2 regions of the Solibacillus sp. R5-41 genome follow, and region 2 is predicted to be linked to the other one. Evidence: a T-box and tRNA genes for the amino acid it is inferred to sense, from the RefSeq annotation. Region 2 holds a T-box; the other holds one or more tRNA genes.
The links. A T-box is a leader RNA that pairs with one kind of tRNA and senses whether it is charged. The one in region 2 lies ahead of ileS (isoleucine--tRNA ligase), so its partner is inferred to be a tRNA-Ile.
Positions count from the first base shown of each region.

Region 1: it has a tRNA-Ile gene. The T-box ahead of ileS (isoleucine--tRNA ligase) is inferred to sense a tRNA for this amino acid. The anticodon was not compared.

Region 1 is NZ_CP024123.1:3,717,034-3,722,455, forward strand. It holds tRNA gene CSE16_RS18465 (tRNA-Met) at 1-59, opposite strand, end outside; tRNA gene CSE16_RS18470 (tRNA-Val) at 77-152, opposite strand; tRNA gene CSE16_RS18475 (tRNA-Glu) at 175-249, opposite strand; tRNA gene CSE16_RS18480 (tRNA-Ser) at 268-359, opposite strand; tRNA gene CSE16_RS18485 (tRNA-Asn) at 368-442, opposite strand; rRNA gene rrf (5S ribosomal RNA) at 457-572, opposite strand; rRNA gene CSE16_RS18495 (23S ribosomal RNA) at 698-3,624, opposite strand; tRNA gene CSE16_RS18500 (tRNA-Ala) at 3,777-3,852, opposite strand; tRNA gene CSE16_RS18505 (tRNA-Ile) at 3,887-3,963, opposite strand; rRNA gene CSE16_RS18510 (16S ribosomal RNA) at 4,060-5,422, opposite strand, start outside.
Region 2 is NZ_CP024123.1:875,017-880,438, forward strand. It holds gene CSE16_RS04015 (YggT family protein) at 1-76, shown strand, start outside; gene CSE16_RS04020 (YlmH family RNA-binding protein) at 153-941, shown strand; gene CSE16_RS04025 (DivIVA domain-containing protein) at 1,037-1,582, shown strand; T-box leader at 1,652-1,879, shown strand; gene ileS (isoleucine--tRNA ligase) at 2,212-4,977, shown strand; gene CSE16_RS04035 (AzlC family ABC transporter permease) at 5,191-5,422, shown strand, end outside.

The sequences.
Region 1 (5,422 bases), 1.4 Mb from region 2:
ACTTGAACCTGTGACCTTCGGGTTATGAGCCCGACGAGCTACCACTGCTCCACCCCGCGATAATACTATTTATTTATGGTGGAGGATGACGGGCTCGAACCGCCGACCCTCTGCTTGTAAGGCAGATGCTCTCCCAGCTGAGCTAATCCTCCATGCTGGATACTAACTATTTAATGGTGACCCGTACGGGATTCGAACCCGTGTTACCGCCGTGAAAGGGCGGTGTCTTAACCGCTTGACCAACGGGCCATTAAAACTATTATAGTCTGGCGGAGAGTAAGGGATTTGAACCCTTGATGCAGTGTTATCCGCATACACGATTTCCAATCGTGCTCCTTCGACCTCTCGGACAACTCTCCAAGAAGATTGGCTCCGAAGGTAGGACTCGAACCTACGACCAACCGGTTAACAGCCGGTTGCTCTACCACTGAGCTACTTCGGAATAGTTTTATGTTAGCCTAGCGATGTCCTACTCTCACAGGGGGAAGCCCCCAACTACCATCGGCGCTAAAGAGCTTAACTTCCGTGTTCGGTATGGGAACGGGTGTGACCTCTTTGCCATCATCACTAGACTATTTTAAAAGACAAGATTTATTATATCGTATTTACTAATGAAAATCAAGTCTTTATTAGTAAAAAAATAAATTTTATTCTTTCAAAACTGGATAAACGTTTCATTGAAAATGTGCAATAAATTGTGGTTAAGTCCTCGACCGATTAGTATTCGTCAGCTCCATATGTCGCCACACTTCCACCTCGAACCTATCTACCTGATCGTCTTTCAGGGGTCTTACTTACTTGCGTAATGGGAAATCTCATCTTGAGGGGGGCTTCATGCTTAGATGCTTTCAGCACTTATCCCGTCCACACATAGCTACCCAGCGATGCCTTTGGCAAGACAACTGGTACACCAGCGGTGTGTCCATCCCGGTCCTCTCGTACTAAGGACAGCTCCTCTCAAATTTCCTACGCCCACGACGGATAGGGACCGAACTGTCTCACGACGTTCTGAACCCAGCTCGCGTACCGCTTTAATGGGCGAACAGCCCAACCCTTGGGACCGACTACAGCCCCAGGATGCGATGAGCCGACATCGAGGTGCCAAACCTCCCCGTCGATGTGGACTCTTGGGGGAGATAAGCCTGTTATCCCCGGGGTAGCTTTTATCCGTTGAGCGATGGCCCTTCCATGCGGAACCACCGGATCACTAAGCCCGTCTTTCGACCCTGCTCGACTTGTAGGTCTCGCAGTCAAGCTCCCTTATGCCTTTACACTCTACGAATGATTTCCAACCATTCTGAGGGAACCTTTGGGCGCCTCCGTTACTCTTTAGGAGGCGACCGCCCCAGTCAAACTGTCCGCCTGACACTGTCTCCTACCCCGTTAAGGGGCATGGGTTAGAAGTTCAATACAACCAGGGTAGTATCCCACTGACGCCTCCTTCGAAGCTGGCGCTCCGAGATCTCTGGCTCCTACCTATCCTGTACAAGTTGTACCAAAATTCAATATCAGGCTACAGTAAAGCTCCACGGGGTCTTTCCGTCCTGTCGCGGGTAACCTGCATCTTCACAGGTACTATAATTTCACCGAGTCTCTCGTTGAGACAGTGCCCAGATCGTTACGCCTTTCGTGCGGGTCGGAACTTACCCGACAAGGAATTTCGCTACCTTAGGACCGTTATAGTTACGGCCGCCGTTTACTGGGGCTTCAATTCGTAGCTTCGCTTGCGCTAACCACTCCTCTTAACCTTCCAGCACCGGGCAGGCGTCAGCCCCTATACTTCACCTTACGGTTTTGCAGAGACCTGTGTTTTTGCTAAACAGTCGCCTGGGCCTATTCACTGCGGCTCTCGTGCGCTTGCACGCTCAAGAGCACCCCTTCTCCCGAAGTTACGGGGTCATTTTGCCGAGTTCCTTAACGAGAGTTCTCTCGCACACCTTAGGATTCTCTCCTCGACTACCTGTGTCGGTTTGCGGTACGGGCACCTCTCACCTCGATAGAGGCTTTTCTTGGCAGTGTGAAATCAGGAACTTCGTCCATACGGACTCGTCATCACAGCTCAACGTATCAGTGTGCGGATTTGCCTACACACACGCCTTACTGCTTGAACAGAGACAACCAACGCTCTGCTTACCCTATCCTACTGCGTCCCCCCATTTCTCAAACGGTGAGGAGGTGGTACAGGAATATCAACCTGTTGTCCATCGCCTACGCCTATCGGCCTCGGCTTAGGTCCCGACTAACCCTGAGCGGACGAGCCTTCCTCAGGAAACCTTAGTCATACGGTGGACGGGATTCTCACCCGTCTTTCGCTACTCATACCGGCATTCTCACTTCTAAGCGCTCCACCAGTCCTTCCGGTCTGACTTCAACGCCCTTAGAACGCTCTCCTACCACGCATCCATACGGATGCATCCACAGCTTCGGTGAATCGTTTAGCCCCGATAAATTTTCGGCGCAGCGTCACTCGACCAGTGAGCTATTACGCACTCTTTAAATGGTGGCTGCTTCTAAGCCAACATCCTGGTTGTCTAAGCAACGCCACATCCTTTTCCACTTAACGATTACTTTGGGACCTTAGCTGGTGGTCTGGGCTGTTTCCCTCTTGACTACGGATCTTATCACTCGCAGTCTGACTCCCGTGTATAAATATCTGGCATTCGGAGTTTGTCTGAATTCGGTAAAGCGAGATGCCCCCCTAGTCCAAACAGTGCTCTACCTCCAGTATTCTCAATCACGAGGCTAGCCCTAAAGCTATTTCGGAGAGAACCAGCTATCTCCAGGTTCGATTGGAATTTCTCCGCTACCCACACCTCATCCCCGCACTTTTCAACGTGCGTGGGTTCGGGCCTCCAGTAAGTGTTACCTCACCTTCACCCTGGACATGGGTAGATCACCTGGTTTCGGGTCTACGACCACGTACTAATTCGCCCTATTCAGACTCGCTTTCGCTGCGGCTCCGTCTCATCAACTTAACCTCGCACGTAATCGTAACTCGCCGGTTCATTCTACAAAAGGCACGCTATCACCCATTAACGGGCTCTAACTACTTGTAGGCACACGGTTTCAGGATCTATTTCACTCCCCTTCCGGGGTGCTTTTCACCTTTCCCTCACGGTACTGGTTCACTATCGGTCACTAGGTAGTATTTAGCCTTGGGAGATGGTCCTCCCAGATTCCGACGGAATTTCACGTGTTCCGCCGTACTCAGGATACATTCAAGAGGGAATGAGGTTTCACTTACAGGGCTTTTACCTTCTATGGCGGGCCTTTCCAAGCCGCTTCAACTATCTCATTCTTTTGTAACTCCGTATAGAATGTCCTACAACCCCAAAGAGCAAGCTCTTTGGTTTGGGCTCTTCCCGTTTCGCTCGCCGCTACTCAGGGAATCGAATTTTCTTTCTGTTCCTGCAGGTACTTAGATGTTTCAGTTCCCTGCGTCTGTCCTCAACACGCTATGTATTCACGTGAAGATACTATGTGATTAAACATAGTGGGTTCCCCCATTCGGAAATCTCTGGATCAAAGCTTACTTACAGCTCCCCAAAGCATATCGGTGTTAGTGCCGTCCTTCTTCGACTCCTAGTGCCAAGGCATCCACCGTGCGCCCTTATTAACTTAACCAATAAGTTACACTTACTCAAATGAGTAAGATTTTAAAAGATTGCACGATCAATTTCTTGATCATTTTTTTATTGCTTTCAATGTCGTTTTATCCAGTTTTCAAAGAACAAGTTATTTTTGCTTTGCAATAATTTTATCACAAAGGCAAGTCTTGGTGGAGCCTAGCGGGATCGAACCGCTGACCTCCTGCGTGCAAGGCAGGCGCTCTCCCAGCTGAGCTAAGGCCCCATTTTAATTAAGAGGTATATAAAACAAATTTATATGGTGGGCCTAAATGGACTCGAACCATCGACCTCACGCTTATCAGGCGTGCGCTCTAACCAGCTGAGCTATAGGCCCTCTTAGAAGTTATATAATTTATTCATAAACCTTCAAAACTGAACAGCAAACGTTAATGTTTCATTCCATAAGGAATGATTCCGAATATATCCTTAGAAAGGAGGTGATCCAGCCGCACCTTCCGATACGGCTACCTTGTTACGACTTCACCCCAATCATCTATCCCACCTTCGGCGGCTGGCTCCATAAAGGTTACCCCACCGACTTCGGGTGTTACAAACTCTCGTGGTGTGACGGGCGGTGTGTACAAGGCCCGGGAACGTATTCACCGCGGCATGCTGATCCGCGATTACTAGCGATTCCGGCTTCATGTAGGCGAGTTGCAGCCTACAATCCGAACTGAGAACGGTTTTATCGGATTAGCTCCCCCTCGCGGGTTGGCAACCGTTTGTACCGTCCATTGTAGCACGTGTGTAGCCCAGGTCATAAGGGGCATGATGATTTGACGTCATCCCCACCTTCCTCCGGTTTGTCACCGGCAGTCTCCTTAGAGTGCCCAACTAAATGATGGCAACTAAGAATAAGGGTTGCGCTCGTTGCGGGACTTAACCCAACATCTCACGACACGAGCTGACGACAACCATGCACCACCTGTCACCGTTGTCCCCGAAGGGAAAACTGTATCTCTACAGTGGTCAATGGGATGTCAAGACCTGGTAAGGTTCTTCGCGTTGCTTCGAATTAAACCACATGCTCCACCGCTTGTGCGGGCCCCCGTCAATTCCTTTGAGTTTCAGTCTTGCGACCGTACTCCCCAGGCGGAGTGCTTAATGCGTTAGCTGCAGCACTGAGGGGCGGAAACCCCCCAACACTTAGCACTCATCGTTTACGGCGTGGACTACCAGGGTATCTAATCCTGTTTGCTCCCCACGCTTTCGCGCCTCAGTGTCAGTTACAGACCAGATAGTCGCCTTCGCCACTGGTGTTCCTCCAAATCTCTACGCATTTCACCGCTACACTTGGAATTCCACTATCCTCTTCTGCACTCAAGTTTCCCAGTTTCCAATGACCCTCCACGGTTGAGCCGTGGGCTTTCACATCAGACTTAAGAAACCACCTGCGCGCGCTTTACGCCCAATAATTCCGGACAACGCTTGCCACCTACGTATTACCGCGGCTGCTGGCACGTAGTTAGCCGTGGCTTTCTAACAAGGTACCGTCAAGGTAGCGCCAGTTACTACGCTACTTGTTCTTCCCTTGCAACAGAGTTTTACGAACCGAAATCCTTCTTCACTCACGCGGCGTTGCTCCATCAGACTTTCGTCCATTGTGGAAGATTCCCTACTGCTGCCTCCCGTAGGAGTCTGGGCCGTGTCTCAGTCCCAGTGTGGCCGATCACCCTCTCAGGTCGGCTACGCATCGTTGCCTTGGTGAGCCGTTACCTCACCAACTAGCTAATGCGCCGCGGGCCCATCCTGTAGTGATAGCCGAAACCATCTTTTAACTTTCGAACATGAGC
Region 2 (5,422 bases):
TTCGCCAATCGTTGGACTATTTGTACTTGTATTCATTGAACAAGGTGTATACAGCGTACTTGGATATTTACTCTAAGGTGTAATCCCTCTGCTACAATGTAGAGGGGTTCTTTTTGATATTACATAATTGACACGAGAGGGAAGGTGATTTTATGCAGCATTTAATTCAACATTTTCGGAAAGATGAGCAGCCATTTATCGAACAAGTAATCGGATGGCAACGTGAAGTTGAGGATCGTTATGCCCCGAAATTAACAGACTTCCTTGATCCAAGACAACGATTTATCGTGGAATCCATCATTCGTCAATCAGAGGACGTTCACGTTTTTACAGAAGGGCTCTTTGATCATGCCGAAAGACAGCGAATGCTAATCGCGCCTTCTTACTTCCAGGCAACGAAGGAAGATTTTCAAATGGCTTGTTATGCAGTCAATTACCCGTCTAAATTTGTTCAAATCAAACATCCAGATGTATTAGGTGCTTTGTTATCGATCGGATTAGACCGTAGTAAATTTGGCGATATTCGTCTCGCAGAAAATACGGTGCAATTTATAATGGCTATGGAAATTGCTGACTATGTTCGTGCAAATTTAACGGGTATCGGAAAAATTAAAGTGCATGTAGAGGAAATCCAAACAACGATGCTATTACTTCAAATTGAAGAGCAATGGGTGGAGAGCTCATATACTGTTTCTTCCATGCGTTTAGATGTTGTATTGGCAACGGTGGCAAATATATCGCGCCAAAAATCACAAAATTTAATCGGTGCTGGTAAAGTGAAAGTAAACTGGACTGTTCGAGAAGCGACTTCTTTTGAATTACAAGAAGGTGATATTATTTCTGCTCGAGGCTTCGGAAGAGTGAAAATAATTATGACAGAAGGGCGAACGAAAAAAGACAAAATACGATTACAAATAGGTCGTTTAGAGCAAAAAGTATAAATTTCCAGTTTTATTTCCGGAAATTTGATGTTATTCAGTATAGAAACGATTATAATAAATTTTAAATACATTCGTGCAAAGGAGAGTCGAACGATATGCCATTATCACCTCTTGATATACATAATAAAGAATTTACGCGTGGATTCCGTGGTTATGCAGAAGACGAGGTAAATGAATTTTTAGATCAGATTATTAAAGATTATGAGATTCTTTTGCGAGAAAAGAAAGAATTAGAAGAAAAAGTGAAATCCATGGCAGACCAAATGAACCATTATAGTTCACTAGAAGAAACATTACAAAAGTCAATCGTCGTAGCTCAAGAGGCTGCTGATGAAGTCCGCCGTAACTCTCAAAAAGAATCTAAATTGATTGTAAAAGAAGCGGAAAAAAATGCGGATCGTATTGTAAATGATGCGATGGCAAAAGCGCGTAAAGTTACGATTGAAATAGATGAATTAAAGAAACAATCGAAAGTTTTCCGCAATCGTTTTAAAATGCTCGTTGAAGCGCAACTAGACTTATTGAATACGGATGATTGGGAGCATTTACTTGAATATGATGTAGGTCTTACAGAAATCCAAGAGCATAACCGTCCAGAAGCTTCTGATGAAATGCTAAAAGAAGGAAAATTAACGTATTAATGAATTGTGCTTGACATTCCGACAGTGCTTTTCATATACTGAAAAATAACTAATAGGATGCAAATTGCAACTAGGGCAAAGACGGAGACAGTATGTTTAGATTTGTGGTGAAGCGATTCGAGGAAGGTGAAAGCTCGAACGAAGCAAGCTAAACGGAAAATCACTCCTGAGCTAAATAGCCGAAAGTCTTTTAAGTAGGTTATTTCGTTTTACACGACGTTACAGTGTCTAATGAGGCAATCTTATGTATTGCAAAATTAGGGTGGTACCACGAGAGTAATGCTCCTCGTCCCTTTTCGGAGGGATGAGGGGCTTTTTTGTAGGTAATTATAGGTATTTACTTGACCTTAAGGCGTATCACCAAACTATAAGGGTGGCAATGCGCTAGAAATGTAAGTTGATTGGAATGAAGGAGAGGCGAGTGTAGCTGACGGTTGACGCCTTTCGCTACAGAGCAAAGCTTCCTGCGGGAACAGCACGAGCGAAAAATCCAATTATTTCGAGATTCCTCTCGAAATAAGTTAGTTGGAGCCGTGCCCACGGAAAGCGTCCTTACCGGAGTGGAAATTAACCCCTAGTTGCAGTGGTTATCTAAATTTTACATCTAAATTATTTAGGAGGCTTTTGAAATGGTAGAGTATAAAAACACGTTATTAATGCCAAAAACAGATTTCCCGATGCGCGGTGGCTTGCCGACGAAAGAACCACAAATTCAAGCACAGTGGGATGCAATGGATATTAACAAACTAGTAAAAGAACGTACGGAAGGCCGCCCACACTTCGTATTACACGATGGCCCTCCTTATGCAAACGGTGATATTCATACAGGTCACGCGTTAAATAAAGTAATTAAAGATATGATTAACCGTCAAAAATCTATGACAGGTTATCATGTTGATTATATTCCAGGCTGGGATACACATGGTTTACCAATCGAGCAAGCTTTAACAAATAAAGGTGTTAAGCGCAAAGAGATGTCAGTAGCGGAGTTCCGTGAGCTTTGTGAAAAATATGCATATGAGCAAGTAGCTAACCAAAGTACACAATTCCAACGTTTAGGCGTACGCGGTGACTGGGCAAATCCTTACATTACGTTAAAACCAGAATTTGAAGCACGTCAAATTGAAGTATTCGGTAAAATGGCGGAAAAAGGCTATATTTACAAAGGCTTAAAACCTGTTTACTGGTCACCATCTTCAGAATCAGCTTTAGCTGAAGCAGAAATCGAATATAAAGATGTTGAGTCGTATTCAATTTATGTAGCATTTGGCATTAAAGATGCGAAAAATGTCGTGCCAGCAGATGCTAAATTTGTTATTTGGACAACAACACCTTGGACAATTCCTGCGAACTTAGGTATTTCAGTAAATCCTGAATTCACATACGTAGTTGTAGAAGCAAATGGTTCAAAATATATTGTAACGAAAGATTTACTTGCAAATTTATCAACTACTTTTGGTTGGGAAGATGTGCAAATTGTTCAAGAAGTAAAAGGGCAAGAACTAGATATGCTTGTTGCGGAGCACCCAATTTACAAGCGTGATTCATTAGTAATGGTAGGCGATCATGTTACTGCTGAAGCAGGCACGGGTTGTGTTCATACAGCGCCTGGACACGGTGAGGACGATTACCAAATTGGGAGTCGTTACGGCTTAAACATCTTATCTCCAGTAGATAATGGTGGCTGCTATACAGATGAAGCGCCAGGATTTGAAGGGCTATTCTATGAAAAAGCAAACCCGATTGTGATTGAGAAGCTAAAAGAAGAAGGTGCATTATTAAATGTATCGAAATTCAAGCACTCATATCCACATGACTGGCGTACGAAAAAACCAGTAATTTTCCGTGCAACACCGCAATGGTTTGCATCGGTAGAAATTTTCCGTGATGAATTATTAGATGCAGTAAAAGCAACTGAATTCACACCAGCATGGGGCGAAACACGTCTTTACAATATGATTCGTGACCGCGGGGATTGGGTAATTTCTCGTCAACGTGCATGGGGTGTTCCGATTCCGATTTTCTATGCTGAAAACGAAGAACCAATTATCACACCAGAAACAATCGCGCACATTTCAAAATTATTCCGTGAGCATGGTTCAAATATTTGGTTCCAAAAAGAAGCGAAAGAATTATTACCTGAAGGCTTTACACATCCAGGAAGCCCTAACGGTAAATTCACGAAAGAAAATGACATTATGGACGTTTGGTTCGATTCAGGTTCATCTCACCAAGGTGTACTTGTTGAGCGCGGTATGAAATATCCAGCTGACCTGTACTTAGAAGGTTCAGACCAACATCGTGGCTGGTTCAACTCATCATTAATCACATCGGTTGCGATTAACGGTTATGCACCGTATAAAGCTTTATTAACACACGGTTTCGTATTAGATGGTGAAGGACGCAAAATGTCGAAATCACTTGGTAATACAATTGATCCATTAAAAGTAATGAATCAATACGGTGCGGATATCCTACGTATGTGGGTAGCGTCAGTAGATTATACAGCTGACGTACGTATCTCAATGGATATGTTAAAACAAGTTTCTGAGACATACCGTAAAGTACGTAACACATTGCGTTTCTTACATGGGAACGTAACAGACTTCAACCCTGAGACGGACCGTGTAGCGTATGATGATTTACGTGAAATGGATCAATATATGTATATGCGCTTGCAAGATGTTGTGAAAGCAATTCGTTCAGCATATGACCGTTATGACTTCTCAACTGTTTATTCAACAGTAAACAACTTTGTAGCAATCGAGCTTTCTTCATTCTACTTAGATATTGCAAAAGATGTTGTATATATCGAGGGTATGGATAATAAAGACCGCCGTGCAATGCAAACGGTTATGCACGATACATTAATGGCATTGTTAAAATTATTAACGCCAATGATTCCTCACACTACGGAAGAGTTATGGGAATATGTAGAATTAGAAGGCAAAGTGCAGTCAATCCAATTAATGGACTTCCCTGAAGTAGACGAAAAAGCCAACTTTGCAGAATTACGCACGAAATGGACGAAATTAATTGCCGTTCGTAATGAAGTATTAAAAGCTTTAGAAGAAGCTCGTAATGCGAAAACAATCGGTAAATCTTTAGAGGCGAAAATTTCGGTTTATGCAGATAGCGAAACAGTTGAATTATTAAGTGATGAAAAAATTAACTTTGCACAACTTTCAATCGTTTCTCAATTTGTCGTTGCAGGTAACAAAGAAAATGCGCCTACAAACAGCCTTGTATTAGAAAAAACGTCACTTGTCGTTGAAAAAGCAGACGGTAAAAAATGTGAACGTTGTTGGACAATTTCTGAAACAATTGGGGCAGTAGAAGCGCATGCTACATTATGTAAGCGTTGTGCGGATGTAGTCGAAAACTATTACGTATAACATTAAAATGGAGCATTATCAAAATTCGATTTTTGGCAACTCCTTTGCTTCAAGGATATAGGGGTCTTGTTACGACCCCCGCAGAAGCTATGATTATGTGAAGAATTTTATTACATCTACAAGGGGTTGTTCCGTAGTTTTGACTTACGGGGCAACCCTTTATTTCTACCTTTTTAGTTTTCTGAAAAGAATGAAATTTAAGGGGGCATAAAAATGGAACAAAGTTATTCGAAAGCAATCACACCAGATACATTTTTACAAGGTGTGAAAGATTGTGTTCCGACACTTTTAGGATACATAAGTATAGGTGTAGCATTTGGTGTTGTCGGAATTGCTTCTGGTATTTCAGTTCTTGAAGTATTTTTACTTTCAGTACTCCTCTATGCAGGTTCGGCGCAATTTATATTTTGTGGACTTTATTTGGCAGGGGCACCTGTTTCAGCAG